DNA from 2 places in the Bacillus sp. 37MA genome. Region 2 is predicted to be linked to the other one. Evidence: riboswitches for the same ligand, from Rfam matches in the RefSeq annotation. Region 2 holds a riboswitch; the other holds the start of a gene.
What was found. A riboswitch is a leader RNA that binds a small molecule or an ion and turns the genes downstream of it on or off. The one in region 2 is predicted to bind cyclic di-GMP.
Positions count from the first base shown of each region.

Region 1: it holds a riboswitch for cyclic di-GMP, as region 2 does, so the genes downstream of both, A3M5_RS0100955 (hypothetical protein) here and sda (sporulation histidine kinase inhibitor Sda) in region 2, are expected to answer to the same signal.

Region 1 is NZ_KB889752.1:158,719-175,023, forward strand. Features, by position in the region: gene A3M5_RS0100940 (DHA2 family efflux MFS transporter permease subunit) at 1-1,225, shown strand, start outside; gene A3M5_RS0100945 (aminotransferase-like domain-containing protein) at 1,640-3,028, shown strand; gene A3M5_RS0100950 (PhzF family phenazine biosynthesis protein) at 3,235-4,014, shown strand; cyclic di-GMP riboswitch class II at 4,395-4,478, shown strand; gene A3M5_RS0100955 (hypothetical protein) at 4,581-4,835, shown strand; gene A3M5_RS0100960 (hypothetical protein) at 4,888-5,088, shown strand; gene A3M5_RS0100965 (response regulator) at 5,119-6,216, shown strand; gene A3M5_RS21930 (hybrid sensor histidine kinase/response regulator) at 6,222-9,233, shown strand; gene A3M5_RS0100975 (GGDEF domain-containing protein) at 9,818-10,438, shown strand; gene A3M5_RS0100980 (hypothetical protein) at 10,521-11,522, shown strand; gene A3M5_RS0100985 (hypothetical protein) at 12,330-12,581, shown strand; gene A3M5_RS0101000 (sulfite exporter TauE/SafE family protein) at 13,199-13,966, shown strand; gene A3M5_RS0101005 (hypothetical protein) at 14,089-14,349, shown strand; gene A3M5_RS0101010 (SDR family oxidoreductase) at 14,820-15,587, opposite strand; gene A3M5_RS21935 (hypothetical protein) at 16,044-16,223, shown strand.
Region 2 is NZ_KB889752.1:1,676,001-1,692,305, reverse strand. Features, by position in the region: gene A3M5_RS22780 (IucA/IucC family C-terminal-domain containing protein) at 1-494, shown strand, start outside; gene A3M5_RS0109525 (ABC transporter ATP-binding protein) at 496-1,287, shown strand; gene A3M5_RS0109520 (C40 family peptidase) at 1,465-2,481, shown strand; gene A3M5_RS0109515 (PAS domain-containing sensor histidine kinase) at 2,684-4,519, shown strand; gene sda (sporulation histidine kinase inhibitor Sda) at 4,609-4,863, opposite strand; cyclic di-GMP riboswitch class I at 4,883-4,967, opposite strand; gene A3M5_RS0109505 (hypothetical protein) at 5,169-5,348, shown strand; gene A3M5_RS0109500 (two-component system sensor histidine kinase NtrB) at 5,561-6,604, shown strand; gene A3M5_RS0109495 (PadR family transcriptional regulator) at 6,870-7,193, shown strand; gene A3M5_RS0109490 (HAAS signaling domain-containing protein) at 7,186-7,746, shown strand; gene A3M5_RS0109485 (DUF4097 family beta strand repeat-containing protein) at 7,739-8,674, shown strand; gene A3M5_RS0109480 (N-acetylmuramoyl-L-alanine amidase) at 8,865-10,295, shown strand; gene A3M5_RS0109475 (S-layer homology domain-containing protein) at 10,483-11,712, shown strand; gene A3M5_RS0109470 (CarD family transcriptional regulator) at 11,914-12,408, shown strand; gene A3M5_RS0109465 (SET domain-containing protein) at 12,604-13,008, opposite strand; gene A3M5_RS0109460 (TVP38/TMEM64 family protein) at 13,196-13,750, shown strand; gene A3M5_RS0109455 (VOC family protein) at 13,785-14,171, opposite strand; gene A3M5_RS0109450 (NAD(P)/FAD-dependent oxidoreductase) at 14,294-15,409, shown strand; gene A3M5_RS0109445 (TRM11 family SAM-dependent methyltransferase) at 15,447-16,305, shown strand, end outside.

The DNA.
Region 1 (16,305 bases), 1.5 Mb from region 2:
TTTTCTTGCAGGCACGATAGTATCTGCTATAGCAACAAACTTTCCAGTTCTTTTGACTGGACGCATGATTCAGGCAGCGGGAGCTGGTATTATTATGCCACTGCTTACGAATGTTATTTTTACGCTCTTTCCTCCCGAAAAAAGAGGTACGGCCATGGGAATGGTGGGCTTTGCGATCATTTTTGCGCCTGCCATCGGTCCTACTATGGCAGGATATATCCTGGAAAACTTTGAATGGGAATTAATGTTCTACGGCATGATTCCGCTTGCCCTTTTGGTGATTATCTGCGGATTTATTTACCTGAAGAACGTTTCGGAACAGGTTACTACCAAGGTTGATATTATAAGTGTAACCCTTTCTACAATAGGATTTGGCACTCTGTTATATGGCTTCAGCCGGGCTGGCAGTGAAGGGTGGTCAAGTAGTGAGGTGCTTGTATCTATTGCTGCGGGAGTCGTAGCACTTGGACTTTTTATATGGAGGCAGTTAACTTCTCAGAATCCCCTGCTGGATCTCCGGGCCTTCAAGTATAATATGTTCTCCCTTACAACCATTATCAACATTGCGGTTACCATGGTTATGTATGCAGATATGATGCTGCTTCCACTATACTTACAAAGTGCACGCGGCTACACAGCTTTAGAATCGGGTTTGTTGCTTCTCCCCGGTGCGCTTGTGATGGGTTTCTTAATGCCTATTACCGGCAGGTTGTTTGATCGGTATGGAGCAAAATGGCTCTCCATAATGGGGTTAATAATTACGATCATTACAACTATCGGCTTTATTGATTTGACAGATTCAACTAGCTATACTTATTTGGTTCTCATGTCTACCGGCCGTCGTATCGGAATGGCACTGATGCTTATGCCTATTCAAACAGCAGGTTTAAATCAATTGCCTTCCAGCTTGATTGCCCATGGTACGGCAATCTCCAATACCATTAGGCAAGTAGCAGGCGCAGTTGGTACATCCCTTCTTGTAACAATTATGACGGATCGCACCAAAACGCATCTAACGGATATGATGTCCACCGGCGGAAATGAGGCAACCCAAGAACAAATGATTTTAGAAGCCACCATTCAGGGAATTAACGATGCTTATGTTGTAATTATAGGAATAGCAGTTATCGGATTACTCCTATCATTTTTTATCAAACGTGTGGAACAAAGCTCCGAGGAAATGTCCGATGCTAATCTATATAAGGCTACTATAAAAAAGGCGTAAGACACAAAGCGAATAAAAAGAATGCTTGAGGTGTACTGAACAATCATCAGCTATGTTAAAACTTAAAGAAACTAATTAATAATAAAAGCAGTGAGATAAAAATCACTGCTTTTTGACTTGTCCTTACTCATCGCTTATATCGAAGAACGTGGCTGCAATCTCTACTACACGGACGACGGAGGGATGCGAATTATGTTAGGTTCACGTTAAGTTGTGACAGGTTCGTGCCAAGGTGTGTGAGGTTGAACAATTAATAAAAAATCACAGAGGAAGTGTTATATAAATTCTGCCTCACATATTTCATTTGTTAACAATGTATATTACTTAGCTTCGTTGAGTAATGAAACTTGTTTTGAATATCTTTGCTAAAACCACCACACAATCCTATAATTGTATGTAAAAAGGACAGATATGATGCCTGTAAATTCATTTGAAAATTATCCTATGAGCTGGAAACCTGTTATTGATAGAGCAAGGAAACCGCTATATATGACGTTAGCCAAACAACTTGAAACAGATATAATAAAGGGCTCATTACTTCCAGGAACGAAATTACCACCGCAAAGAGAACTAGCAGATTTTTTAGATATTAATGTGAGCACTGTATCGAAGGCTTTTAAAGTATGTGAACTAAAGGGTTTACTGAGTGCAACAGTAGGCAGTGGTACGTTCGTCTCTTTTGACGCTTTATCTAATTCCTATTTGCTTAGTGATAGCAAGCCAAAGAACGTCATTGAAATGGGGGCTACTATTCCGGATTCGTCTTCTTATGAGCCGCTAATGCTGCAACTTAAAAACATGATGAATGAAACGGACTTTGGAAAATGGTTTAGTTATAGTAGACCAGGTGATATGCTTTGGCAGAAGGACGCAGCTGTAAAGCTTATGCGTAAGGGCGGTTATCATACGGATGTTAACAGCATTTTATTTGCTAATGGTGGACAAAATGCTATAACAGCAGTTCTAGCCAGCCTTTGTAAACATGGTGATAAGATTGGTACCGATCCCCATACTTACTCTGGGTTAAAAACTTCAGCAGCTATGCTCGGTATTCAATTAATACCGATTAAACAGAAAGACGGAGAAATGAGCGAGGATGCGCTTGCGTATGCTTGTAAAAATGATCAATTGAAAGGTATTTATCTTATCCCCGATTACCAAAATCCAACTACTCACAGAATGTCACTTGCTGGCAGGAAAGCAATTGCCCGAGTTGCCAAAGAACATAATATTTTCATTATTGAGGATGCTACTTATCATTTACTGTGCAAGGAGTCTGTGCAGGCTGTAGCTACATTTGCACCAGAGCAGACAATTTATATAGCCAGCTTATCGAAAACCATTGCACCGGCGCTTAGAATGGCTTATGTATCAGCTCCAGAACAATATAAAAATCCGCTATCCAATGCACTTTATAATATGAATATTTCTGTTTCACCGTTGTTAGCAGAATTAGCTGCCCGATTAATTGTGTCCAATAACCTGGATACAATAATTGACAACCATCGAGAAAACGCCATTTATCGAAATCAATTGGTGAATAACTACTTATCAGGCTATGATTGTTACGGTGACGAAACGGGGATTTTTCGTTGGCTGAAACTTCCAGCTAATAGATCAGGAGCAGATTTTGAGGCCCTTGCTTTAGATCATGGCGTTGAAATATATGCGGCTGAACGATTTACAGTAGGGAATAGTATTCCTGAAAAAGCGGTTCGTCTGTCCATTTGTGCACCCGAAACGAATGAAGAATTAGCGAAAGGTTTAATGATTTTACAGAAATTATTAAAAAGCCTTTATTAATTTGTATGCCACACAATTATTATATTGTGTGGCATTTTTTGTGCGTGTTATGATAATTCCAATTTAGAATGAAGCAAAGCAAAAAACTCCTGAATGGAAAGAAGCTTTTTATGCAGCGTTCCCACTTACACTGCCCATATTACCGAGCTTAACAGCACTTGCGATAACCTATGGAGTTTTAAATGAATAGCGAGGAGATTACGGAAATGAGAATTCCAATTTATCAGATTGATGCGTTTACAAATGAACAATTTAAAGGAAATCCGGCAGCAGTCTGTCCATTAACTGAATGGATAAAAGATGATTTAATGCAAAAGATTGCAGCAGAAAATAATTTATCTGAAACAGCCTTTTTTGTAAAAAAGGATAATGAATATGAGTTGAGATGGTTCACTCCAAAAGGGGAAGTAGACTTATGTGGACACGCAACATTAGCATCTGCTTATGTAATATGTACTTATTTAGATGAAAATTCAAAGGATATAAACTTTAATACCCAAAGTGGACTTTTAGAAGTATCTAAGGATGGCGGTTTATTTACCTTAGCTTTTCCTTCTAGAGAAGGAAGAAAATGCGATGCTCCAGAGGCACTTATTAAAGGTTTAGGTAAAGTACCTAAAGAAGTCTATAAGTCTAGAGACTATATGGCAGTATTTGATACAGAGCAGGATATTTTGAGTCTTGAATTAAATATGGATGAACTAAAAAAACTAGATGGTTTTGGTGTAATAGTAACAGCTAAAGGAAAAGAAGTAGATTTCGTATCAAGATTCTTTGCACCAAAGGCTGGAGTAGATGAAGACCCAGTTACTGGTTCTGCTCATTGTACACTAGTTCCATATTGGAAAAATAAATTGAATAAAAATGAATTTGTCACATTGCAATTATCAGAAAGAGGCGGAAAGCTGTATTGTACTGATTTAGGTGAAAGGGTAAAAATGTCTGGAGAAGCTGTTGTTTATTTAGAAGGATATATAAATGTTTAGGTAAATTCGTTCAACAAATTAAAAAACTTATTAAGCTAACAGGTGCTTTACCTTAATAAGTGCAACAACGCTCAGAACGATAATTCTCTGAGCATTTGTTTAATTTATTGAGTTGGACAGAGTGTAATTAACAATCGATGATCTTGTTCCTCTTTTAGAGTAATAGTATCAGTATGTCCAAGATTTAAAGATGATTTGCAACTGTCTTGAAGTTTTTGCACCAGAATCCAGCCGGCAACGAAGCAATTGCTTCATGTTTATAGGGATATAATTAGTAGTTCGAAATAACCTAATAATCTGAGGGATTCATTGACATTTAGATCTTTCTGTCTATAATTAAGATATGATTTTACGGGAAAAAAATTTTTGTAAATTATATGAAACATTATGGAGCGATGAACAGCCATCTGTATGTGGGCACTTTGGATGGCTAGGAGTGAGTAGTGCAACCGACCCTGCTATTTTTTATGGGTCGTTTTTTTATTTATTCAAGTATGTTTATCTGAAAGTACGATCAAATTCAATGTTATAGATGATAAAAGATGGGGGGCAAAAGTTAGATAATAGTGTCTGAATCATTAAGACTTGAAAATAAGGAAAAAATGGATGAAATTTTGAAGGAATTAGCTGATATTAAGTATGCTTTGGATCGATCATCGAATGTGGCTATAATCACGTGGCCGGAAGGAAAAATACTCACGTTCAGAACCGATTGTTCACGTTCGGCAGAGAATGCTTACGCTCAGAATAAGAATCTTAAAGACTTGCCTTCATCTGGCGAGTCTTTTTTCTTCAATCAGAAAAAATTAAGAAATTTATAAGAAGAAAGTCGTATTCTTTTTTCAGTAGATTCATTGATTGGAGGGAAAAGAAGTGACAAGGAGCCAAACAATTTTGCGTAAAGATGAGGTTCGGCCGTTTTTCCAGTTGTGGAAAGGAATAATTGCCCGCTCACGCCAGGTGATGACAGTCGTGTTTATAAAAGTTTACGAGAGCGGCGATGAATCGATCGAAATGGAAAGGAAGCATTTCAGCAAGCGGAGCTTAATAAGTAAATCAAATCCGCTTAAATAAAAGATATTCATATAGGAAGAAGGGGTATCGATGATTAAAACCGTCCTTGTCGATGATGAAGAAGTTGGGATGGAGGTGATCCGCTTTTTGCTTGCAGATGATCCGGACGTTCAAATTTGTGGTGCGTATACGAACCCGTTTGCAGCGCTTGATCACCTTGAACAGCAAGAGGTGGATGCATTCTTTTTAGATATTGAGATGCCGGGCATGTCAGGCATCGATCTGGCCCGGCATATAAAAAAACATAATCCATCTATTCATATCGTTTTTATTACGGCGTACAGAGCGTTTGCCCTTGAGGCATTTGATCTTTATTCGCTTGATTATATGCTAAAGCCCATTACGAAGCAGCGGCTGGATAAAGCGGTTTCCCGATTGAAAGGTGTGATAGGAGACTGTCCGGCTGCAAAGGGTGTATCGATCCGTACGTTTGGCGATTTTCAGGTGACGGACTCTTCAAGCAACCAACCGTTTGTATGGAAAACGAACAAAGTAAAAGAGCTATGTGCTTTTTTCATCCATCACGAAGGGAGCCTTTTGGAACGGGACTACATTGTTGAGGCGTTATGGCCCGATGTGAATGTGGATAAAGCGAAAATAAGCCTTTACACAGGCATTTCGTATTTACGCAAAGTGTTTAAAGAACACGGCATGGAAGAGATTATTTTAAAAAATGGTTCTGCGTACTATATAGATATCGAGCGCCTTAATTGTGACTGTATAGAATGGAATAAGATGATGTCAAATGGAACGCACGAGCGGACGTATATGGAAAAGCGGCTGGATCTGTACACGGGCGATTATATGGAAATGACGGGATTTCATTGGGCACAAGAGAAACGGGAATACATCCGTCGGCAAATGCTGGAACTGCTTCAACAGCTGGAAGCAGATTATGAATTAGCCGGAATGGAAAAAGCATGGATTCACTCCCTTGAAAAACAGCTTGAGCTGTCTCCTTACTCGGATGACGTATGCCAGCGGCTGATGAATGCGTATGCGAAGACGGGGAACCGGACAGAAGCGGTCATTGTGTATCGTCGGTTTGCGGAATTGCTTGAAGAAGATATCGGTATCCAGCCGTCCACAGCTACTTGCGCTTTATTGGCTTCGATTATGGGGCAATGAGTGTCATGAAAGAATCGAAATGGCTGCTGGCGTTATGCGTGCTTTTATTTGGGGGAATCTCGATCGCTTATTTGTTTTTATTGGGTCAAAATGAGACAGAAAATCTGGCAGAAAAGGGTGTTCTTGATTTACGGGGTGGATCTTTTCAAGAGGAAGTAGCGATGCAGCTTAACGGCGAATGGTTGTTTCAAAAAGGTGCGTTTGTTGATCCGATTGATGGGGACTGGTCAGAAAGCCTTTCCCAGCCCGTTCCTCATAACTGGGCGAGAGATGAGCAGCTGGACAGTCCATTTGGCTACGGTTCGTATCGGCTGATAATTCTGGCTGATCAGGAAGAAAACGTGATCGGCCTGAAGACGAACTCGATCCGGATGGCGCATCGGCTTTTTTTTAATGGCGAGCTGATCGGATCAAGCGGCGCGCCGGGTGAAACGAAAGAGTCTACTAAGCCCGGCAATACACCATATACCGTATATGTCCCGCTTGAAAAAGGTAAGAACACAATTGTTTTGCACGTTGCGAATTATTATTATATGGCGGGCGGGGGCCTGACCAGCCCGATGTATATCGGCAGCCAGGAAGCGATTTCGTCTCTCCGGGACCGTTCGTTAATGCATGACTGGGTGGTGGTGACAGCACTACTCGTTATGGGTCTTTATTTACTAGGCATGTACATGCAGCGGAAAACCGATCGCTCGCTTTTGTTTTTCTCTTTGTTTTGTTTCGCGCAAATGGTGTTTTCAGGTTTGCACGGCGAAAAGGTGCTCTATATGATATGGCCGGATTTGCCGTACAGCTTCGTGCTGCGGATGCAGCTTCTCTCGCCGGTGTCGGGAAATGTGTTGCTGTATTTTTATTTATATTATGCGTTTCCGTCGATTCGTCCCAAAATGATGCTCTATATGGGCGCAGGCATTGGGGCGGCGGGGACTCTTTACTGCTTTCTTTCCCCGTCCGCTGTTCCGTATGGACTTATGGTGATGAGCCCGCTTTATTCTCTTTTATCCGCAATTTATTTTATCTACATTTTGAGTGCGGCTTTTTGGCAGCGCGAAGAAGGGGCGATGTACCTTCTCATTGGCCTGATTGTTTTTAATATATATGGAATTTCCCATACAGCGAATGTGTTTGGCTTGTCTGTCTTGGATTATTTTCCGTTGGAAGTTATTTTATTTATATTAATGATGGCGCTGCTTCTTTCTTTACGCTTTTCAAATGCGTTTAAAAAAGTGGATGCTTTGTCGCAGGAGCTGCTGAAAATTGACAAGCATAAAGATGAGTTTTTGGCGAAAACGTCCCACGAGTTCAAAACGCCGGTGCACGGCATTATGAATATTGCCGAATCGATTGTGAAAGATGCGAAAAACAGTTTGTCGAAAGAACAGCTTGAAAATATTACCCTCATTTCCGCTACGGCAAGAAGGCTGTCTGTTTTAGTAAATGACATGCTGGATTTGTCGAAGCTGAAGCGGGGCGAGCTTGACGTTCACATTCTCAAAGTCGATGTCCGTGGGTCGGTCGATTTAATTTTGGATATGTATACGTTTTTGATTGAGGAAAAGAAGCTCATTATTGTGAATGATGTGCCAGATAACCTGCCGTCTGTGCTGGCGGATGAAGTTCGCTTCCGGCAGATTATGATTAACTTGCTTGATAACGCGATGAAGCATACAAACCATGGCATGATCCGGATTACCGCTTTTGAAGAATCCGGAAGGCTGGCCATTTCGATTGAAGATACAGGCGAGGGGATCGGTGCTGAGCAGCTGAACACTATTTTTGAGCCGTACCGCCAATTTCACGAGGCGACGTCGTATAAAGGAGCAGGTCTTGGACTCAGTATTGTCAGGCAGCTGCTGGAGGTGCAGCGCGGATCAATTAAGGTCGCTTCTCAAAAAGGAGAAGGGTCGACGTTCACGTTTTATCTTCCTATTGATTCTTCAGTAGAAACAAAAGGGAAACCGGCTGCTGACCCGTCAGAGCGGTACATGATTCATGTGCCGTATGAATCATCGAGCCAAAGCGGTCCGTCCATTCTTGTTGTCGATGATCATGACGTAAATTTGAAAATTTTGATCGAACTGCTTGAAGGGGAAGGGTATAAGGTAACTGCGGTGAAAAGTGGAGAAGAAGCGGTTCAGCTCATTTCCCGAAAGCAGGTTGATTTAATGATTGTTGATTTGATGATGCCCGGCATGTCGGGATTTGACGTATGCCGTCACATCCGCAAAAGGTACAGCGCCATTCAGCTGCCGATTTTAATTGTGACGGCCAGCCATCATAAGGAAGAAAAGATTACGGCGTTTCAGGCGGGGGCAACTGATTTTCTGCCCAAGCCGTTTGATCTTTCCGAGCTGAAAGTACGCGTTGCTAATTTAGTGGCACTAAAACAGGCGGCAGCTGAAAATGCGACGATGGAAGTCGCATTTTTACAGTCACAAATAAAGCCCCACTTTTTATTTAATGTGCTGAATACAATTCATGCGTTAACATATATGGATGCAGAACAGGCCCGGCAGGTGATTGATGCCCTTGCCCGTTACTTGCGCGGCAGTTTTGACTTTCATAATACCGAGCAGCTGGTTCCGATTGAGAAGGAACTGGCGCTCATTCAGACGTATGTATCGATTGAACAGGCCCGTTTTCGAAACAAAGTCCGGGCTGTTTATGATATTCCAGACGAGTTGTCGCTTCGCCTACCGCCTCTTTTGCTGCAGCCGCTCGTCGAAAACGCGATTCGCCACGGCATCAGCAAGCGGATAGACGGCGGAACAGTGCGCCTGTCGATCACGCAGGAACAGGACAAGTGGAAAATTGTCATTGAAGACGACGGGGTGGGAATTCCGCCAGAGGTCCTGGAAAAGATTCGCAGCGGCACGGTGGAAGGGAAAGGTATCGGACTGAAAAACATTAATCGCCGCCTCCAGTATATATCTTATGCAGCGTGGACTATTACGAGTGAACTAAATAAAGGGACGAAAATCGTCATTATCCTTCAGAAAGAAACAGGCATGTAAAGAAAAAGAAAACCTGTTTTTTTAAAGCTAAAAGATGTGATTATCACCACTATTTTATATTTATATAAAACTTGTTGCAGACTGTATTTAAGAATTTTTTAAGATTTTTTTACTATACTCGAACCATGAATCAAGAGGGAAAAGCGGGCGCGAATGAACTTGGAAAATTACAGCTTTTGTTCATTTAAAACGGAGGCTGCTCGGCAGGCGACAATGGGAAAACGGAAGTACCTTGCCTGCCATTACGAATTAACTCGATTGCCAAATCGGAGAATGCTGAACTTGTAAATGGATTTGTATATGACCCGGGCGCGGGAGAATCAAGCCCTTTAATACCCGGCATATGAATATCAAGAAAAGCGGTATTAAACGAAATATTTTTTATATCGGCAGCAGCGATTTCGCACCTGAATATATACCGACACTATCAATATTAAAATCGGCTATTCGTTTTTCATTACCTGCAAAGACAACAGTTCATCGTCTATGATAATAGCCCGGATCATAGTGAGTATTCTCCTTGATTTTCGTTAATAAGACTATTGTAAGAGAAAAAAAGCAGAAGATAAGAGGTTTTTTAAAAAATGAGAAAAAAAACAAAATGTGGAAAATCGATGGGGGAAGAAAATCGTATGGCAGACTACAGCTGTTATTCATTTGAAGCAACAGGAGAGCAAATAGAGGCAATGGGGAAATGGAAATATCTTGCCCTTCATCACGAATTGACGGATTTGCCTAATCGGCGGATGCTTCACATGTCAATGGAATCGTATATGGCGCGAGCGCATCAGCAGCAAACAAAACTGGCTGTTGTTCTTATTGATATTGACCAGTTTAAAGAAATCAACGATATGTTCGGGCATTATGCGGGAGACGAATTTTTAATAGAGATGTCTAATCGCCTAGCTGCGCTTTCGGAACATCATATCCAGGCTTTTCACTTAAGCGGCGACGAATTTATGCTGCTGATTGAATTGGCGGATAATCTGAAAGAGAAAATGGAGCGGGTGACAGCGGTTTTCGACACGCCGTTTCAGATGGATCAAAACCGGATTCTTGTCAGTGCAAGTATAGGCGTGAGCCTCTATCCGGATCAAAGCATCGATGCTGAGAAACTAATTTATTATGCGGATAAAGCCATGTATAGAGCAAAGTCTTCTGTCGAAAATCGGTGCCGTGTATTTCGGCCCGGTATGGATGAATAAAAGAAGATTGTGTTGACCTTTATGGGCACATCATTGTCAGCAGTAAGATTTTTCGTTTGTATGCATAGAAAGGATCTTGTTTATGAATCTGAAAAAAACCGTGCTTCTAACATTGCTTCTTTTATTCGCGCTTATTTATTTTTCTCCTCAATCCAATGAGGACGATATCGCGGGAGTGAATGAAGTAAAAGAGGAAGAGTTTGAAGACGGGACTACAGAGGAAAATCTTTCTTTATCGCGCGATCTTGGCTATTATATGAATACGCTGCTGGATACCCACACATGGTTGCTTAAAAACAATGAAATGGAATTTGACCGGCAGGTAGATCGTTTAAAACGCTTTTTTATTGTGCAAAAGGGGGAAGACCTGTTTATTCGCTGGACGATAAAGGAAGAGACATCGGCAAATGGACTGGCGGACGATATCCGGATTATCAAGGCGCTCTATAAAGCGGCAGACCAATTTGACAGGCCGGATTATAAAGAACTGGCCGATAAACTCGCTTCAACGATAAACAAAACGCAGCAAATTCAAGGTGTTTATACGGATTACACCGACTGGGCTTTCAATGAGCCAGCTAAACGCGTGACATTAAGCGAACTGGTACCAGACTTGTTTACACTGTTGAATCAGACAGGCCAAACAGAAGAAGTGCTGATGAATGCAAAAGAATATGGCGTTTTTTTTCCGGAATTTTATGATTTAGAAAGTCAACAGTATAAATGGGGATACGATATTTATATGGAGGAACAGCTTCGAATCGCTATCAACCGGCAGCGGATAGGGCAGCCGTCACTCGCTTTTCAAACATGGATTTTGAGTGAATGGGATAAAAGGGGAAAGATTCCAGTGCGGTATATTCGTACAACCCGTTTTCCGGCTGTAGAAGAAGAATCGCTTGAAGTCTATCTGTACCTAGCTGAATATTTCCGACTGATTAAAAAGGATCAATATGCTAAAGTAGTAGAAACATACGTATATAAGCTGATTGATGAGAAAAGGCTTAAGTTGGTTCATTTTTTTGAATGGCAGCTTTACGAAATAATGAAAGAAAGTCATAAAGAAGATATCTCAACAACATAGAGACAATTTCTTTTTGCTTTTCCCTATGGCCATATCCTTTTCAACAAGACAAGGGACTGTTGTTTACCATATTGTTCAATATGAAGTTCGGATTTCCAAAAAGAGAATAGTTGCATTCCATACAGATACTGTGGAAAACAACAATTTATTTGAAAATAACAAAATCCTCTATTCTAATTAAGATATTTAAGATTAGAGATTATTTTATTGTTTGTATCATGCCATTATAAGCCCACTAATTTTTGTGATCATTATTATCTTATAATTCTGTAGATTAAGACATCTAAAAATTATAATAATGAGATTTTATTGGTCAAAAATTCGGTCAACGAATTTAAATTTTTACCTTAACAGTTTTTCAGAGGGTGTGAGTATTTAAGTGTCTAATGCCTTGAAGTAACTGATTTTCAAAAGGGAAAACAGACCTACTCAGAATGAAGGCACCATCTTGAAAGGGTAGGGGTCGCTGGTTCGAACCCAGTAGGAATCATTGGGGGCTAAAACCCTTGAGAGAGCGTCAGGAACACGGTTTCTCTATGAAAACACCACTTCTTCGGGAGTGGTGTTTTTTTGTGTGTTTTTACCAATTGAGTGGTAAATGGGTGGTGAAATTAATGAAAGTAAGTAAAAAATACTATAGTTCATATCGAACAACCCCGTGGAACACAATCGTTAAAACAAGAAATTTTGGGGCATGCCAGGCATCTTTTAATTAGAGCCTTTTTTTGTGTTTTTCTTAAACAAACTCTCAAGCATCCGCATACTATATTGTTGAACAACATTCCTTTTGAAAGGGGGTGAACATCTATGAGTAATGGTCATTCTACATGTAGCCTTTTTGAGCTTTTCCTTGGATTTTTAACGGGTGTGGTATGGTTGCTACTAGCAACAACATTGGGGGTACTTACTTCTTTGTTTACATTCCTTAACCTGGGAATTGTTGGTACTGTTTTACACTTCATTATTGCAATACTTGGCTTCCTTGCTGTTCTTCTCTTTGGAATATGTATATTCAAGAGAGCGTGGGGCTGTTGTTGTGGAAAAAAAAGTGGATGCTAATGATGAACTGGAAGCACCGTATATAGCGGTGCTTTTTTAGGCTTTTTTATCATTTGCTTGTTTAAATGGAGAAAAAAGAGAGTCAAGTTTAGCTGCGGCCCGCTCATAAGCCTCCTTTAAATAATGACTGTAAATGTTCATCGTTGTATTACTTGCAAAGAAATACCTTCCCTACATTGGTTTCCTAAACGTTTTCCTTCCGCTTCTACTCGTACGGCATATTTTTCAGATCCAAAAGAAAGCTGAGCTATCCACCTCAATAAAGTATCTTGGATAGAATGTTTTTCTATTACCTTCAGAACGCCTAAAATTCTTAGGATGAGGGGGTAAATTTGTCAGCTATGCGTTTAATTAATGACAGCAAGTTCATGAAAGGTTTTTTATCAATTTAAAAATTGATTAAACATTCTTGTTGTTGCAACTAATGGTAGGCTAGTGGTAAAGTCTACTCGATAATAGTAAAAGTGGATTTGAGTCAATATTCGGGATAAGGTAAGCTAAAAACTATTTAATTTTAAGTTTCTTATTAACTAACTATCATGTAAGTGGTGAAGCACGCATTCATGGATGGCTAAAGGGCAGGTTAGTTGATTGTTTATTGAAGAAAGGAGATTTTTATGCTCATATTAGTGGTTTTCGGAGTTTTATGTGGAATTCTTGCTAGCATACTGGGGGCAGGAAGCTCCATGATGATGACTCCTTTGCTTTTATATGTATTTCCTTTGATTACAGGGAAGTATTTTTCTATTCAAACTATTACATCAGCAACACTTGCACTCACCTTTTTCTCTACTGCAACAGCTTCTATACGGTATCATAATGCCAAGCTAATACCATACCGTTATGCTCTTATACTTGCAATAAGTGGTTCTGTTGGATCATTTATCTCAGGGAGTTATATTTCGAAGAATATAAACCACTTATTCATTCTAACCTTATTTGGTTCCATTGCTGTTTTGTCGTTGGTTTTTAATTTAATACCAATTAAAGAAAAAAATGAACAAGTACCTAAAACTATTTTTTTTGTGATAGGCATTGTTATTATATTTTTTTTAGGCATGACTACTGGAATTATTGGAATTGGAGGTATGGTTCTGTTTATGCCATACATGGTCTATGTATTGCGTTTTTCGATTCGGAAGACAATCGGCACCACAACGTTTGCTGGAGCGATGATTGCCCTTTTTGGGATCATTGGAAAATCTTTTATAGGGATGATGAACTGGGAAGTTTCCCTTATTGTTGCAATTGGCGGGATGATTGGTGGCTATGTCGGACCAACCTTTAGCAAATTCTTTTCTGATCGTGTCTTACGTTATGGAATGAATGTAATCTTGCTTACAATTATAATTACGGTATTAATGGATATTTACAAAAATATTTAAGAGTTCTTATAAGTAGTAGATCGTTTTCGCAACTCGGTTATTTAAAAAACATTGTTTTTATATGTATCAAAAGGTAGTATCTACTGATATAATTGGATTTAAAAATAGTAGGAGGACTTACAATGTCTAGTACTGAAGATATCAAAAATGAGAAACAGCAAATGGAGAGCATCCTATCTGCTCTAAACGACTCTAAAGTTCTCGAATTTAACACGGCTGAACATGGTGTTTACACTCTTATATCAAACGGGATTCCAATGGAGAATGTGGAAGGATACGATGATGAATACTTCACCTTTTCGTATTCAAAAACTAAATATAAAGTGACCATGAAATCTAATGAGAATGACCGTTTCCAAATTGATAAAATAGAGGTTATTTGATTCACGTGTTATATGGTTTATAGAACAAGAGACAAAGCGATAAAACAAAAAGAAGACGCTTACAAGTGTTCGCAGTTATCACATCAATTTGACGTAAGAGGGATTAAATATAGTCCGCCTTCTTTTTTATGTCCACAGTGGTCACAGGTGATAGAGATAGATTAAACTGATTTTGATTGCACTTAAACGTTACAAAGGGAAGCGACGGGACATAAACAGAGTGTTATCGTATATAGGTTTTACAGTAGCCATCTCGCGAAAAATGTGAGGTGGTTTTTTTGTTGAAATTTACTGCACAGGGATTTATTGAGGATAGAAAGACGTATGAGCAGCACCCGGTGCCAAATCAAGTATGACAGAAACGCTTTAGAGAAATGGAGGGAACGGATCTATTATCAGGGCATATAACATAGAAAAAAAGGTACAGCAATAAATGCTATACCTCTAAAATAGATGGATTTTATTTCCTACTATTTAATTGTATTTCCTCCATCAAGTACAATATTTTCACCTGTCATTAAGTTTGTTGCATCGCAAGCCAAGAATAAGGCAATAGCTGCAACTTCTTCAGGATATCCAAAGCGTCCAAGTGGAATTTCTTTTTTCGCTTTTTCTCCTTTTTCTCCAGCCCAAGCCTTTTCACCTAATTCAGTTAAAATAACAGTAGGTGAGATCGCGTTTACTTTAATGTCGAATTGAGCCCATTCATAAGCAAGTACTTTAGTCATTCCAAGAATCCCAGCTTTACTTGCAGCATAAGCCACGTGATTATCTAATGCAATAAGTGCTGCCTGAGAAGCTAAGTTGATAATGTTTCCGCCATTACCTTGCTCAATCATTACACTGCCGACTTTCTGGCACATTTTAAATGATCCAGTTAAGTTAAGATCCATCGTTTTTTGCCAGTAATCATCAGAAATATTTTCTGCATCATCGAGTAATACAAGACCAGCACAGTTTACTAGAATATCAATCTTGCCAAAGTGCTCTTTAACTTTCTTGATAGCACTGTCCATACTTTCATTATTGGTAACGTCACATTGTACACCGATGGCATTTTCTGCACTCAATTCCTTAGCTACATCTTTTACACCATCTTTTAGGTCAAAAATAGCAACTTTTGCCCCTTTTTCTAAGTATAATTCTGACACGGCTTTTCCAATTCCACTTGCTCCACCTGTTACAATAGCTACTTTGTCTGTAATATTGAAGTTCTTATCGTACCCTTGAAAACTCATAAATCGTCTTCCTTTCTATTAGTACATTTTGTTCGCGCTTTCATTGTAATTAAAAATATAGTGCCAAAGAAAAATCCAATTCTACCTCACATAAATCAAAATCTTCTAACTCATTTTTTAGAAAAAATCCATTTGCTGAAGTAAATATAATATCGATATTTAAGGAATCTAAAATATTGATTTACGATTAACTATTTTCATTATAATACTTTTTTTATTGTTTTTTCAATATATATTTTCGTTTATGATTAGTTTATTATAATTTGTTTTCATTTATTATTATTTATTGCTATTTTTTAAAATGAAAAGGGGCTGTTTCATAAGCCACTTTCTTTTATCTTTGCTATAAACATTTCTGATTTACTTATTAACTGATACGACAGGTTATCTTTATGGAGAAGTTGAATAAATAAAAGAAAAAAATGAGCAAAATAAAAAATCGTTTTGGAGGATAGTATGACTTTTGATGAATTAAGAAAAAACAAACCAATAGTCCAATGGGTAGAGGAGGATGAAGATGGCGATTTTTTTACTGAAGAAAATATCAGTGCAACGAACAAAGATCTTGACACTTACATCGAAAGCTTAAAAGAACTAGGGGATCAACCGACAGAGGAAGAAATACAGGGATTTTAAAAAAGGAATTATTAAATAAAAGATAGATATCTTACCCGATTGTTGAACGAACAGAATACATATCTTTGCTGTATCTCACTTT
Region 2 (16,305 bases):
CATTAAGTAAAGAACGTACATTATGTATTCAAGCAGGCATGTGCAAATGGCAGGAAGTAAAGAGCATGGAGAGGGAAAAATGGCGTGAGAACGTGCTACGTACCCTTTTTTCGTCTCATATTACGCCAGTTTTAAACATATTGAAAAAAACATCCCGCGTTCCGTCGTCTATATTGTGGGAAAACGTAGCCATTCGGATTAACTCTATTTACCGGAAAACATTAGCGAAAGAAATGGATCCAGTTAAAATTGAACGGTTAAACAGCGACTTTCATTTTTTGAAAAATGCGAGTGGGGATCTGTTTAATTTAAAAGAAAACCCGATTAAACAGTATTTAAAAATAGGAGAAGAACTTATCGTAAATCCATGCCGAAAAACGTGCTGCATGTACTATAAATTAGAAAAGGATGTTGAAGGAATCGGTTATTGTAGCAATTGCCCCATTAAAAGTAAGCAAATAAAAGTGAGTGATTCATACAATAAACGAGATTAAAATAAATGTGAAAGATATAACACTAGCATATGGCAAAACGACAATAATTGATTCATTAAATGTAGCCATTCCTAAAGGAAAAATCACCGTTCTCATCGGCCGAAATGGATGCGGGAAATCAACTTTGTTACACGCCATTGCCCGTTTACTAAAACCACAAACGGGCAGCGTCATTCTTGACGACCAAGACATTTTGAAAATGAAATCAAAAGAAGTCGCTAAAAAGTTAGCCATTTTACCACAGTCACCGATCGCCCCAGAAGGCGTAACGGTAGTACAATTAGTGAAACAAGGCAGATATCCGTATCAAGGTACATTCAAACAATGGACAAATGAAGATGAAAACGCTGTTCATCATGCTTTAACAGTAACGAGTATGAAAGAATTGCAAGATCGATACGTTCATGAATTATCTGGTGGACAGCACCAACGAGCTTGGATGGCCCTGAATCTTGCACAAAATACGGATACTATTTTATTAGATGAACCAACAACGTATTTAGACTTAACCCACCAAATCGAAATTTTAGACTTGCTCTATGATTTGAATAGAGAAGAGAATAGAACAATTGTCATGGTTTTACACGATATTAATTTAGCTTGTCGCTATGCAGATCACCTCGTAGCGATAAAAGATCAAAAAGTGTTTATTCAAGGTGCTCCCAAAGATATGATAACGAGCGAAAACATAGAACGTATTTACGGATTAAAATGCTGCATCGATATAGATCGTCAATTCGGTACGCCGATATGTTTCCCAGACGGAAAAGGAAGAAAAATAAATAACATATGAAAATAATGGATGAACTGGATTTTAATAGAATCATATTTTGGTAAAAAATTCATCTTATATTACAAATATTATTGGATTTGTCATTATAACGTAAAACAAATTAATGTTTCATTTTGGTAGAATCAGAATAATAAGGGAAACAAAGAGATTAATAGAAAAAAAGAATCCGGGAGGTTTATGGTGAATAGTTGCAGAAAAATAATCATTTCAATTATGGCAGCAATGATGTTTTTAACCTTTTCTCCGATAGCATCTTTTAAAACAGAAGCTGCATCAATCGGAGAATCGATCGTAACCTATGGAGAAAAATTCATGGGCGTCCCATATGTTTTTGGCGGGACGACACCAAATGGATTTGATTGTTCCGGATTCGTACAGTATATTTACAAACATGCGGCAGGTATTTCACTGCCACGTACAACAGACGAACAATATAATGTTGGAACTTCAGTAGCAAAAAGTGATTTACAACCAGGAGATCTTGTTTTCTACGCAAATACATATCGCAAAGGTATTTCACATGTTGGAGTGTATGCCGGTGGAAACATGGTATTAAACGCAACATCAAGCAAGGGAATTGATCTTGTTTCACTGAATCATCCGTACTGGGGTCCGAAATACGCAGGCGCGAAACGCATTTCGGATGAAGCACAGACACCAGATTGGTTTACAGATATCGATAAATCTTCATCTACATACACAGCTATTAAAACATTGTCAGATCAAGAAGTGATTACAGGATTTGAAGATTATACATTCCGTCCAAATGAAAAAGTAACACGTGGACAAGCAGCAGCAATTATTAACCGTGTTTTGAACATCGAACCGAAAGTAATGAGCCATTTTACAGATGTACCAAAATCAAACCGTTTCGCTTACGATATCGCAGCGATGCGTGAAGCAGGGATCATCACGGGATTTGCAGACAAAACATTCCGTCCTGAAGCAGAAATGACACGAAACGAAATGGCCCTCATCATCAAGCGTTCATTTGACCTCAACATGTCACAAACAGCTGCAGCAAGTGTCAGTTACTCAGATATCGATGCGAGTCACTGGGCTTTTGAAGGCATTGTGGCAATGGCTATGATCGATAAAACAGGTATTTTCGCAGGTGATAAGTTCTATGGAACGCATCATGCGACACGGGAAACATTTACTGTCGCGATTTATAACGCAATGAATGCAAAATAAGAAAGAAAACGAGAGGTCGTCCTAAAAAATTAGTGAATAACTGGTTTTGGGGCGGCTCTTTTTTTGTACCTCTAAATAAAATTTTACTTTAATTACAGTAATAAAGAATAGTCAAAACTATTTATTCGTGATTTAATGAATATATCTATTGATGAATAAATTTACAACTATGAGAGTTTTGACTAAAAGGAGAGGGAGAAAATTGGTTTATAACAGTAAATTAACAGACGACGATTCCATACAATGGTTTTCTAATGAAAAAGATGAGATAAGACTTTTAATTGATAAAAGCGGACGAATAAAATATATAAACCCTGTTATGGAGACTGTTTCACAGCATATTGTTGTAGATATAATAGACCAGAATTTACTTGAATTTATTCATCCAAATGACAAAGAAAAGACGATAGAAAACCTCTTTTATTTACAACCCCCTCATAGCTTTACCCCCTTCATAATCCGCTTTCTTCGTAAAGATGGTTCATACTGTAAACTATACTTTGCTTCGGCAGAACTGTCTGAAAGAGGATGGATTCAAACAATTGTATATAATAAAAACAGGGAAAAAGAAAAACATCTTAAAAACGATTCTATTATTAACGTAAATCATCCTTTGTTTACGATGTCAGACAGTTCTGCTGTGATTATAAGTTTAGACGGTCGGGTGATGGCTGCGAATCAAGCGTTCGAGAAACTGTATGGATGGACATTAAAAGAGATAAGTGATCAATTCCTTCCAATTGTTCCGGAGCATCTTATAGATGAATTTAATGAATTAAAAGAACGGGTGACAAATGGAGGGAATGTTGTCCATTATCCGACATTCCGATTGAAAAAAGATGGTAGACTCTTGCCAGTCACACTCTCCCTATCTGCGGTGAAAGATGATACAGGTAAAATTAAAGCATTATCGTCCGTCACACATGATCGGACGGAGTATTTGGAGACACAAAAGATAATCGAAAAACAAAAAGAATTGCTGATAACAAGGGAAAAAGTGATGAGCTACATTACGGAAAATATTAAAGAAGTTATTTGTCTATATGATATTAGTAATAGGAAGCTTCTTTACAAGAGCCCTTCTTATGATAGTTTTTGGGGAGTCAGCGACGAAGAGCTACTTAAAGATCCAATGCAGTGGCTCGAGAATCTTCATCATGAGGATCGAGATAAATTGATTGAATTTCATAGGGCGACGGATAACAGTCCGAAAGAATTAGAGTATGAAGTCAAAGGAGACACAGAAGAAGAAACACGCTGGATCTGGTCAAAAATAACACCGATTTTGGATGAAACAGGGACGGTCATCCATCACATGTGTATATCACAGGATATGACAGATATAAAAAAAAGAGATAACATGTTAAAAAAACGGGATGAATTAGGAATCATCGGGCAGCTGGCAGCCGGCATTGCCCATGAAATTAGAAATCCACTAACAGCCGTAAAAGGATTTATACAGCTTCTTAATGAAGAAACGAATAATGCTTACAGCGATGTGATCTTGTCTGAACTTGAACGAATCGAATTTATTATGAATGAATTTCTCATGCTGGCAAAGCCGGAGCAGGAAGCGATCATGAAAAAGCAATATATAAATGATTTGTTAAAAGAGATGATTGCATTTATGACACCAGAAGCGTTGTTGAATCAAGTGGAAATTAAAATGGAATTGGATCAAGGGCAGCCAATCGTTCATTGTGAACCGAAACAGATTAAACAAGTGATCATGAATCTTGTGAAAAATGCCATTGAAGCGATGCCTTCTGGCGGAGAAGTTCGAGTCACAACAAGAAGAGAAGATGGATGGATAGCTATTGATATAAAGGATCAAGGAATAGGGATACCAAAAGACAAACAAGTTTACCTTTTTGAACCATTTTATTCAGAAAAGGAACGCGGGACAGGTCTCGGTTTAATGGTAAGCAAAAAAATTATCGAGCAGCATAAAGGAAAGATTCGAATTTTCAGTAAAGAGGGGTCAGGCACATTAGTACAAGTTCTTATGCCTATAGAAAATAAGGATTTATATCATTAAAAAATAGGTGTCCGGTATAAAAAACAATCACATCATTAAACTGGTTTAATGATGTGATTGTTTTTGTTGAGCGATCAAAAAATGGATGATTAACGGCTCATCTCTGCCAAGTTTTCCATATGTATGGTGGAGTCAACTGTTAGCATTAAGTCTCTTCTTTTTATTTCTATTTCAAGCAGGTGAATAAAATCTTTGTCTAACTTTAGTGTTAGCGCGTCTTTGTGTGCGATCAACAACTGTTCATCTGATAGATATAGCTTCTGCATATACCCAACTGTCACTTTTGAAGGTAAAAAAATCCAAAATCTGTCTAATCTCTCTATTCCAACATCGCCCCGCTTCAACACCCATACCTCCAATTTATGAGGCGGCCCAGCCATCATAGTCATTTGACCTTAGACCTGTAACTTTGCGTCCTAACCTTTCGATTAGTTTGCCTTTATCTGAATTATTTATTATCAACACAATGATACCACACGATCAATTAAATGAATATGAAAAATGATCACTTGAAATGCTCTCTTGATCGAACGGATGAAACCCCAAAAGTTTTCTATATTCGACGTAATAATTTTATTTATTTTACAATATTTTCATAATAGGTGCGTTATAATAATATAAAGCGCTTTCATAAAAGGGGGAAGATCATATGATGAATTATGCAGCAGGTTTAACATGTTCTACTTGTGGGAAAAAGATATTAGAAAAAGATTTAATCGCATGGACTGAAAAAAACAATGTTGTGCACCTCATTTGTGATACTGTTCAAATAAGTGAAGGGGTAAGATTTATGGGGCGGGCAGAAGAGTTGAACGAACAATTTTTGTGAATGTTTTTATACCTTCGACAAACCTGCTTTTTACAATTCCAGATAGAAGCGGGTTTGTCTTTGCTCCTTTTCTTCCTACATATGCTAGTGAATCAATTTCAGGTGATTTGAATTCTTACGTACACGTAGAAAAAAATTACAGTATAAATAGTAATAATTGGTTCTTTTTTAGGTAACTTTTTGCTATATTTATACTAAAGAAGGTGATGTACTTGCTATCGGAAGTCGGAGGAACGAATATAGATTTTCGCCAATTAATTGATTATTCATTTAATTCGATTTTAATTGTTGAACAAGAAGGAAAAATTATTTATTGTAATAAAGCCTTTGTTGAATTACTCGATTTTTTTTCATCTAATGAAGTGATACAGAAAAATTTATTTGCGTTTGTTTCCCCGGAGTTCCATGTTTTGTGTAAGCAACAATTAAAAAACGTGATTGAGAAACAAGAAATAGCGGGACGAGGGGAGAAAAAGATGATTAGGCGTGATGGGGCGCTTATTGATGTAGAATTAATGGTAGTTCCTTTTAATATGGAAGGAAAAGTTTTAGCTCAACTCATTATTCAAGATATATCTTCCCGTAAAGCAGCAGAAAAGCGATTAACTGATCAAGAACAATTAGCATCTATCGGTCAAATCGCAGCAGGTATTGCGCATGAAGTGAAAAATCCATTGACAGCGGTCAAAGGGTTTTTACAGCTATATCAAGAAGACCATTCACATCCGTATTTAACGACAATGAATGCGGAGTTAGATAAAGCATTGGATACCTTAAAAAATTTATTACAAGTATCCAAACCCGATCTACAGGATGAACCATTTGTCCAAATCAATATATGCAAAGAAATACAGTCAATCCTATTTTTATTCCAGGACAGATTGTATAGCGTAGAAGTAGAGATAGATTTAAAAGATTCCGAGAAAACAATAAAAGGAAAGAAAAACTTATTCATTAAAGCATTTTACAACTTAATGACAAATGCACTGGATGCGATTGAAGGCGAAGGGAACATTAAAATTGAACATTATTATAAAGATGGCTGCAACCATATCATTATAAGTGATACGGGAATAGGGATACCAGAAGAAAAAATCCATATACTTGGTACACCATTTTTCACGAGTAAAAGTGAAGGAACCGGTTTGGGACTGACGCAAGTCTTTACAACGGTACAAGAGCATGGAGGAAACATTGCTGTTCAAAGTGTCCTTGGGGAAGGAACAACTTTTCATATACAAATTCCTATTACTTGAAAGAAAACCGGTTGAACCGGCAATGAAGAAAGATTTAAGCAGACACGAATCAATATACATAAAATACAACATTTATTAAATCAATACTTTGTGGACAAAAATAAAAAATGCGTTTTCGGATCAAGTTTTGAAATGAAAACGTGTTTTTTTATCGAATAGTACCTTGCAATAAATAGTACCGAGTAGTATATTATTTTCAACCGGTATTTTTTATAAGTTAGTACTGTATAATATATAGTACTGAGAAGGAATGAGGGATGTAACTTTGAATGTACAATTTAAAAAAGGTGTGTTAGAACTATGCGTTCTCGTATTACTAGATAAGCAAGATCGGTACGGGTATGAACTTGTTCAAAAAATATCTGAACAAATTGCCATATCAGAAGGCTCTGTCTACCCATTGCTAAGACGTTTAACGAAAGAAGAATATTTTACAACCTATTTACAGGAATCATCAGAAGGTCCATCACGTAAGTATTACAAGTTAACGGACAAAGGGAGAATGTATCTTCGCGAGCTTACCCGGGAATGGAAGGAATTTTCAAACGGTGTTAATCAATTAATAAAAGAAGGTGTCAGTGATGAATAAAAAACAATTCTTGAATAGTTTAGACGAATCTTTACAAAAACTTTCTTCAGATGAACGGCAAGATATTTTACAGGACTTTGAAGAACATTTTGCTAATGGAATAGCAGAAGGAAAAAGCGAAGAACACATTTCAGCTACTCTCGGTTCACCCAATCACATTGCAAAAGAACTACTTGCCTCTTATCTTCTTGAAAAAGCAGAAAAAACGGAAACGACGGGAAATATTATTCGTGCGATGTGGGCGGTGATTGGATTAGGGTTTTTTAACGTAGTCATCGTGCTGGGACCATTTATCGCAATTGCAGCATTGGTTTTTGCCGGGTGGGCGTCAAGTATTGCGTTTATTGCTTCTCCTTTGCTTGTATTTATGAATGTCATTTTAAATCCAGATACATTTATTCTATTTGATTTGTTCTTCTCGATGATGCTTTGTGGACTGGGCTTGTTTATTGCCGTAGGCATGTTTTTTATTACGAAGGCACTCATACGTGGATTTGTCCGCTATTTAAAATTCAACACGAAAATGGTTAAAGGTGGATTAAAACATGTTTAATATAAAAAAAATATCACTCATCGCACTCATTCTTTTACTCATGGGCGCCGCGGGAAGTTTCATTACATTTAAAAAGATGAATCACTCTGTTTCTGTATTGGAAGAAAAAGGGATAACTAATCAAAACATTACACGTTTGAGCGTGACGACAGACAACGCTGCTATTGAAATCATCCCCACAAATAAACAAGAAACAACAGTAGAGGTGTCAGGAACAGCGAAGAAAAGCTCGGCATATACGTTCTTGGCTGACGTAGAAGGAACGACACTTTCGGTCCAGTTAAAAGAGCGACAGACAAAACTTTATAACTTTGATTTTATATCAACGTCATTATCATTGAAAGTATATGTACCTGAAAAAGTGTATGATTCACTCAGAATTTCCAGTGATAATGGACGTGTTGAAGCGGCGAATTTACGTGTGAAAGAAGTGAAAGTAAAAGTAAGCAATGGGCGTGTAGAACTGCGAGATATTACGGGCTCTACTATCACTACTGAAACAGACAATGGGCGTATTCAAGCAGAAAATCTTGATGTGAAACAAGTGAAAGCAACGACAAGTAATGGACGCATTGATCTGAAAAATGTATCTTCCTCAGCTGTTTCAGTTAAAGCAGATAACGGAAAAATCATATTGGACGATGTGAACGGTAAGATTTTAGGAAAAGTAAAAAATGGGATGATCTCTCTTATGACGAATCATTTAGATCGCCCTATTGAATTTGAATCTGATAACGGTAATATTAAGATTCAAACGGAAAAAGAGCCGACAAATACGACATTTGATGTGAGTGTTGATAACGGAAAAATCGATCTTTTAGACGGGTACAAACCGAATGAAATAATAGGGGATGGGGATCACTTCATTAAATTAACAACGGCGAATGGGAAAATTTCTATAACGAAGCAAAAATCAATAAATAAATAACACTCATTATTAGAATAGCTGGAATAAAGCGGTCTGCATCGTGCAGATCGCTTTATTCTATTCATAAGAAAAAGAGAAGCAGTAAAAGTGAATCCTTTGTGAAGATTATAAACGAAGGTGTTAAATTTACGTTATATATGTTAATATATTCTAGGAATTAGTGGTAAATATTTCGAGTGGAGGCAGAAAGGTGAAAAAAAGTTTAATCATTGTTGGGTTAGCATTTTGTATGTTAATTACTCTTTTTGGAGTGAATAGAGCTGCGTATGCGGCGAATTTTGTCGATGTTCCAGATCGAGCGTCAAAAGAAGTGAACTATTTGTCGATAGGTGGAATTGCCAACGGATCGTCGGCGACGATATTTGGTTCTGAAAAAAAAGTAACGCGTATGGAGGCTGCTGCATTCATCGGCCGAGCGCTTCAGCTAGATGGCACAAAGCGTGTTACAAGCTTTAAAGACGTCGGTTCTGGTAGTTTTGCTTCAGGTTATATCCAGTCGGCTGTTGAAAAAGGCATTATTTCCGGCTATGAAGGTGGACGGTTTTTACCGTACAATGAAGTGACACGCGGAGAAATGGCTGTCATGTTATCAAAAGCATTCGGTTATAACTTTGGTGGGAAACTATCTGGTGCTGCGAATGCATTGACATCACGTGGTATTGCAAGTGGAGTGGCAGATGGCTCATTTGGTGTGGATCAGATCATTAAACGGGCAGATTTCGCTGTTTTTCTTGCCCGTGCGATGAACCCGGAATTCCGTACGAAAGAGTTTTCAAGTTTTACGAAAACATTATGGACGAATACAGGTGACTTAAATGTTCGTTCAGGTCCATCTACATCGTATCCATCTAAAGGAAAGTTAGCAAAAGATGTAAAAGTGATCGGTGCGCACAATATTGCAGGCTGGACTTATGTGAAATCAGACAGCACAATCGGCTTTGTGAGCACAGTTTATTTACGTGACACAGAAACAGCTAGTGCCGCTCAACCGCCGGTGACAGGAGCGGATTCCCGCCTTTCTAGTCAGACGATTATTTTGGATCCGGGTCATGGGGGCAGTGATCCAGGTGCTGTCGGATTTGGACTGAGAGAAAAAGATGTGGTGCTTTCGACAAGTTTAAAAGTGAATAAACTGTTAAAGCAAACGCCATTCAACGTGAAAATGACACGTTCAGATGACCGTTTCATTACGATTAATCAGCGTTCTTCTTTTGCAAGAAATAATGGCGGGAATATATTCGTCAGCATTCATGCAAACGCCGCCTCGTCGTCAAGTGCAAACGGGACGGAAACCATTTACTCTTCAGCTGCTAATCCGCATGGTGCAGATAGCAAACTGCTTGCAACAAAAATCCAGAATCGTATGATCGAAGCATGGAAACTGAAAGACCGTAACATAAAGAGTACGAGACAACTAGGCCGCAGTTTGGGTGTTTTAGATAATAATAGCGTGCCGGCCGCTCTCGCAGAACTTGCTTTTATCTCCAATAAAAGTGAGAATGACATGTTAAAATCAGACTACTGGCAGACGGTCATGGCGAAAGCAATTTATGATGGTATTTTAGATTACTATAAGGCAAAAGGCTATCAAGTCGACCCGCTTTACGTAGTAGGAAAATAAGAAGCGATGAAGGTTGTCCCAAAAGTCAGTGAATAACTGATCGGGGCAGCCTTATTTTTGTTTGAAAAGAATAATTTAGCGTTGTGCACGTTTCGAAAATACTAATAGTTTTCTATTTTATCTCCAAAACTTTCAATTTACTTGATAGAATAGATGTGCGAATATGGAATAGAAAGGAGATTTTCACATGAGAAAATGGTATCTAGTAGTAATGGCACTTATGTTGATCAGTCCAACACTTTTGCCGGCGAAAGCAGATGCAGCCGCGGCTGTCTTTGATGATGTTTCGCCAAAGCACCGAGCGTATGAGGCTGTCTGGAGTTTGGACTCAAAACGAGTGTTTGAACCGGATGAAGACGAGATGGTTCGTCCAGGAAAGTATGTGACGCGAATGGAAGCAGCGGTAATGCTCTCGCGCATTCTTGGACTGGAACGAAAGACGAATCACGCTGGATTTCGTGATGTAACGGTGCTAAATAAAAATTATGATGAAGTGGCAGCACTAGCAGAACGGAAAATTTTGCAAGGATTTACGGACCGGACGATGCGGCCGAATGATATTTTAACGCGGGCACAAATGGCGAAGTTAATTGTTGATGCGTTTGGTTATGAGCAAAAAACATCGTTTACACTGCCGTTTAAAGATGTGAAAACGTCTAACTGGGCGGCACCTTATATTGAGGCATTAGTCCGTCATAAGGTAACAGCTGGAACGACAACAACAACATTTTCGCCAGATAAAAAGTTGACGCGTGCTGAATTGATGATGTTTTTAGACCGCGCACATAAAGCGAAGCCAGTGAGTGCGTACAATAATCAAGAGATTTTGAGTTTAATTCGGGAAGTGCAAAATAAAGCGTCTTCGATTATTTATCATTATTTATATGTAAACGAACCAAATGGCAGCCGGCCTGCTTTTTCAACGTTTAAACAAGAGTTGACGCCTTTTGCGGAAGGCAAGATGCTTTCGATGATGGAAGAGTATTACAAAGTGACATGCACATATTGTGATTGGATCGTTTATAGTGAAGTATATGATTGGGGTTTGCCATATGAAATTATCGAGCGGAGCAATGAACGTATAACAGTAAAAGTCCGTTACCCGGCAGGCATGGATGAAGCAGCCTCAGAAACATGGACAATTGTGAAGCGGAACGGCCAATGGAAAATGAGTGAGCTTCCTAAATACACAACCGCATATGACGATCCATTTAATTTAACGGTGGCAGAAGCAGAAAAATATTTAATTAGTGCGTATGAAGATATATATAGTTATGAAAAATATCGTGAGTACGTGCAGAACATTTCATATATGAAAACAGATAGAAAGGGACATTACGAATTTTTGATTGAAACAAATGTGGATGATTACTATGTTTCCATCGATCCAAAAACAGCTACTCTGGAAGAATTGTAAAAGACAAGTCTGTCAGATAGAGCCAACTGCATATGCGGTTGGCTTTTTCGTTCTATTTATTCTCCGTTTTGCTTAATATGAACGTCATTTAAAAAATAAAAAATAATGATATAAAATCATTGACGTGAATAAATAATATGTGATATTATATTAAATTTGACAAAAAAATAATATGTGATAACCTTAATAGAGATAGCAAATCTGGAGGTGGATTCATTGTTTCAAGTAGGCGATGAAATTTTTTATCCGATGCATGGAGCAGGTGTCATTGAAGCCATAGAAGAAAAGGAAATCCTTGGGGAGAAGAAGCAATACTTTGTGATGACATTTACCATTAATCAATTGCAAGTGATGATTCCTTTGGAGAAAATGCAACAGTCATCGATCCGAAGGGCTGTTGATATACGGACAATGGAAAGCATTTTACGCTTTGTTCATCATGGAGAATCTGGAGAATCACTCTCGTATAAGGAGAGATATAAGGTGAACATGGAGAAAATGAAAACAGGTAAAACGAAAGAATGTGCGGAAATCGTACGCGATTTAACACGTATGGATAAAGAAAAGGCACTGAATTCAAGTGAAAAGGTCATGCTGCGTAATGCAAGAAAATACTTAATTAGTGAAATGGGATTAATTAACGGGATCACGGAAAATGAAGCAACTGATTTATTGAACTATCGAATTGCGAACTAGAAACATCAGGCTGTACGTTTCTTTTGAAATAAATAATCGATTGTGTACTCTTTTTAACAATCAGCCGAAAAGCTTTTTTTTATGTGTATCACCATAAAAGTATAGTCATGAATGAGAAAAAGCCCTAAAACCGGGCGATTATTTATACGTCCCGGTTTTAGGGCTTTCTTCGTTAAGCGAGAGTAAGGGCTACGATCACTTATCGGATTCGTCTTTGTTATCCGTCTCTTCATTAAACCATAGTGGATCTTGGTTATCGACTTCACCATTGTAGTTGATCAAGATCTCTTCTCCTGCTTTTATATCTGTGTAAGCATAGAAGTCAAATGTATGGTTATTAAAGTTAATATCATACGTGGCATTCGGCGTATAGGAATGGTTAAACAGCATGCCATAGCCTAATACGAAAGCGGTATGGTTTTGGCCGTATTCAAACGCATAGTCATCAAGAAGTGTTTTTTCGATATGAACGTGCTGCTCATTCGGATACGGAATAACGGGTGCTTCGTGCAGCAACTCACCTTTTGCGATATCACGTTTCGCAAATACTCCTCTATTGAATTCCCCATCGCTGAGCGTGGAAGTTTTAATCTCAATCATGTTCGTCACCTTCGCGTTCTTTTTCCAAAGTATTTGATCTTTTAAGGATGACAGTTGATCCGGCTGAATGCAAGTATTTTCATTTGTTAACAAGAACATTTTTATGAATGTTTCATTTTGTAGAGGAGCATCTTCTGTTAAAACCGGTATAATGAAAAGAAAGATGAAAAAGAAAGGGGGGATCAACATGAACAGTGTAGAATTATGGATCGCGCGTGTCATCGAGCAAGCAGGCTGGATCGCGCCCATACTTTTTATTTTATTACATTTGCTGCGTCCCATTCTTTTTGTACCGGTCGTCGTCGTTTGTGTAGCTGGCGGGTACTTATTTGGATTTGTGAACGGCACACTTTATTCCATTATCGGCTTATCGCTCATGAGCGCGGCTTTTTATAAAGTAGTCAATCTTTTTCCATCTGTACGAGAAAAGTTGCTTACACTAAAAAGAAAAGTGTTCAAAGATCAAAAGGTGACGGTTGGGCAAGTGATGATTTTGCGTATGATGCCCTTTATTCATTTTCATTTATTATCTCTTTATTTAATAGACATGACGAAATCGTACAAAGAGTATATGTATTATTCTGTTTTAGGTATTATCATTCCATCGATGGTGTATACGGCATTTGGTCAATCGATTACCGATATGCCATGGTATATATCGTTTTTATTTTTAGCCTGTTTAATAGGCTTGTATAGTCTACTGGGAAAATTAAATGAAAAGAGGAAATTAAAAACAAGGTAGGGAAGGAAAAACCGGATCATCCGGTTTTTCGCTTTTAGTGGGTCCGTTCAACGTGCAATTCGATCAAATTTCCATCTGGATCTGCGCAGAAAATTTGCGCGAAGCCGCTTTTGCTGTTCGGTTTCTCAAGCACAGAAATGTTATGGCTTTGTAACCAATGAAGTGTTTCACCGTAATCATGAATGCGGAGGGCGAAATGGCCTTCACGGCTTGATAATGATTTGTCAGCGCGAATTGTTTGCGACTTAGGGATAACAAGGAGATGGATTTGCTGCTCACCAGCCGCGAACCAAGCGCCTTCAAAGTCAAAGGGAGGGCGTTTGAGCTCTTGTAAGCATAAAATATCACGGTAAAATTGTTTCGCTTTTTCAAGATCGGTGACGTTGACGCCGATATGATGGATTCCTTCATATGTAATCAAAATAGAAGCCTCCTTTTTATTTCCATCATAGCATATGTCTTCTCATTGTTCGGCTTTTTTCTTATTCGTTAAGCTAAAAAAGGTATAATAGAAGAATCAAAACGGAAAAGGTGTTTTATTTTATGAAAACGTATATTGTCGTTGGATCGGGCATTCTAGGCGCTTCTACCGCTTATCATCTTGCAAAAGCAGGAGCGAATGTGACATTAGTCGATCGAAAGGATCCGGGACGGGCGACGGATGCAGCGGCGGGGATTGTCTGCCCCTGGCTTTCGCAGCGCCGTAATCAAGCGTGGTACACATTAGCAAAAAACGGAGCCAAATACTATGCTTCTTTAATTAAGCAATTAGAAGCTGATGGTGAAAGAGATACAGGGTATAGCCGAGTAGGCGCGATTAGTCTTCATACAGAAGATGGAAAACTGGATCAAATGGAAGAACGGGCATATAAGCGGCGTCACGAAGCTCCGGAAATCGGTGAAATTACTCGTTTAACACCGGCTGCAACGAATCGTTTGTTTCCACCTTTAGCCGAGCAATATGGCTCTGTTCATATAAGCGGCGCGGCGCGCGTAAACGGGAGGGCGCTCCGTCAGTCTCTTGTGAATGGCGCCAGAAAACAAGGTGCATCTATTCTTCAAGCAGATGCCTCATTAATCTATGAAGACAACATCGTCATAGGTATTAAGGCAGGAGAGAGGACGTTACGATCTGATCATGTGATTGTCACGGCAGGTGCCTGGGCAAACGAGCTGTTGCAGCCGCTCGGTGTTCGTTTTTTAGTAACGCATCAAAAAGCGCAAATCGTTCATCTCCATCTACCGGATACGGATACGAGTAGTTGGCCAGTTGTCATGCCGCCAAATGATCAGTACATTCTTACATTTGAAGGCGGCCGAGTTGTTGTGGGTGCCACACATGAAAATGGAACCGGATTTGATAACCGGGTGACAGCAGGTGGACTACATGAAATTTTTGGTAAATCGTTATCGGTGGCGCCAGGTCTCGCCAATAGCACGATGCTTGAAACGAGAGTAGGATTTAGGCCATTCACACCTGGTTTTCTTCCTGTGATCGGTGCAATGCCTGGTTATAAGGGATTGTTCATTGCGAATGGACTCGGTGCTTCCGGATTAACGGTAGGTCCTTACCTCGGTTCGGAACTGGCTAAGCTTGCTCTTGGCAAACGAACAGAAATCGACCTTCGTCATTATGAGGTAGCTGGAGCCCTTGAATAGTTGAATAAAAGTAAAGCATATATAAGGATGGGGAAATTTGAACAAAAATAGAAAGATACAATCGTTTATTTACACATACGCATTCAGTAAGGAAGAACGTTCGTTATGCCACATGGAAATGCGCTCGCTTTTTGGAATCGAATCCGAGTCGAAGCTTATCAAAAGCACAACCAAAATCGATCCGAGCCGGAGTCCGTTTATAAAGGAGCGGATTGACGTCATGTTTGAAGGGGACGGCCTGCCGGATATTTTAGAGCAAGTTAAGCAGATTCAATTATTTGAAGAGACATTCAAAGTCCTCTTCGTTAAAATTAATGATCTGGATCAATCGGAAAAAATAGAATATGAGGAGCGGCGTGTGATTGAGCGGGAAATAGGCATGCATATTCATGGAGAAGCCGATATTCATCATCCGGATCATTCGTTTGGCATTGTGACAATGGGCGGCCAGTGGTATTTCGGAAAATATCAGAAAAGCGAATCTGTTTGGTTTCATCACTTGAAAAAACCACGTGAATATTCCACGGCACTTAGCACAAGGGTAGCTAGAGCCGTCGTGAATATTGCCGTTCCGAACCCTCATGGCGTCCGGGCAATTGATCCATGCTGTGGAATCGGGACGGTATTGGTGGAAGCACTCTCTATGGGCATTGACATTGTCGGCCGTGATATCAATCCTCTTGTCACGAGCGGATCAAGGGAGAACATTGCTCATTTTGGGCTCGAAGGTGACGTAACGTTGGGCCCGATCGCCGATGTTTCGAGCAACTATGATGTAGCTATTATTGATTTACCATACAATCTTTATACGCATGTAACACGAGAAGAACAGTTCTCCATTCTCCAGCATGCGCGCCGTTTTGCTCAAAAAGTGGTCGTAATCACGATCGAAACTA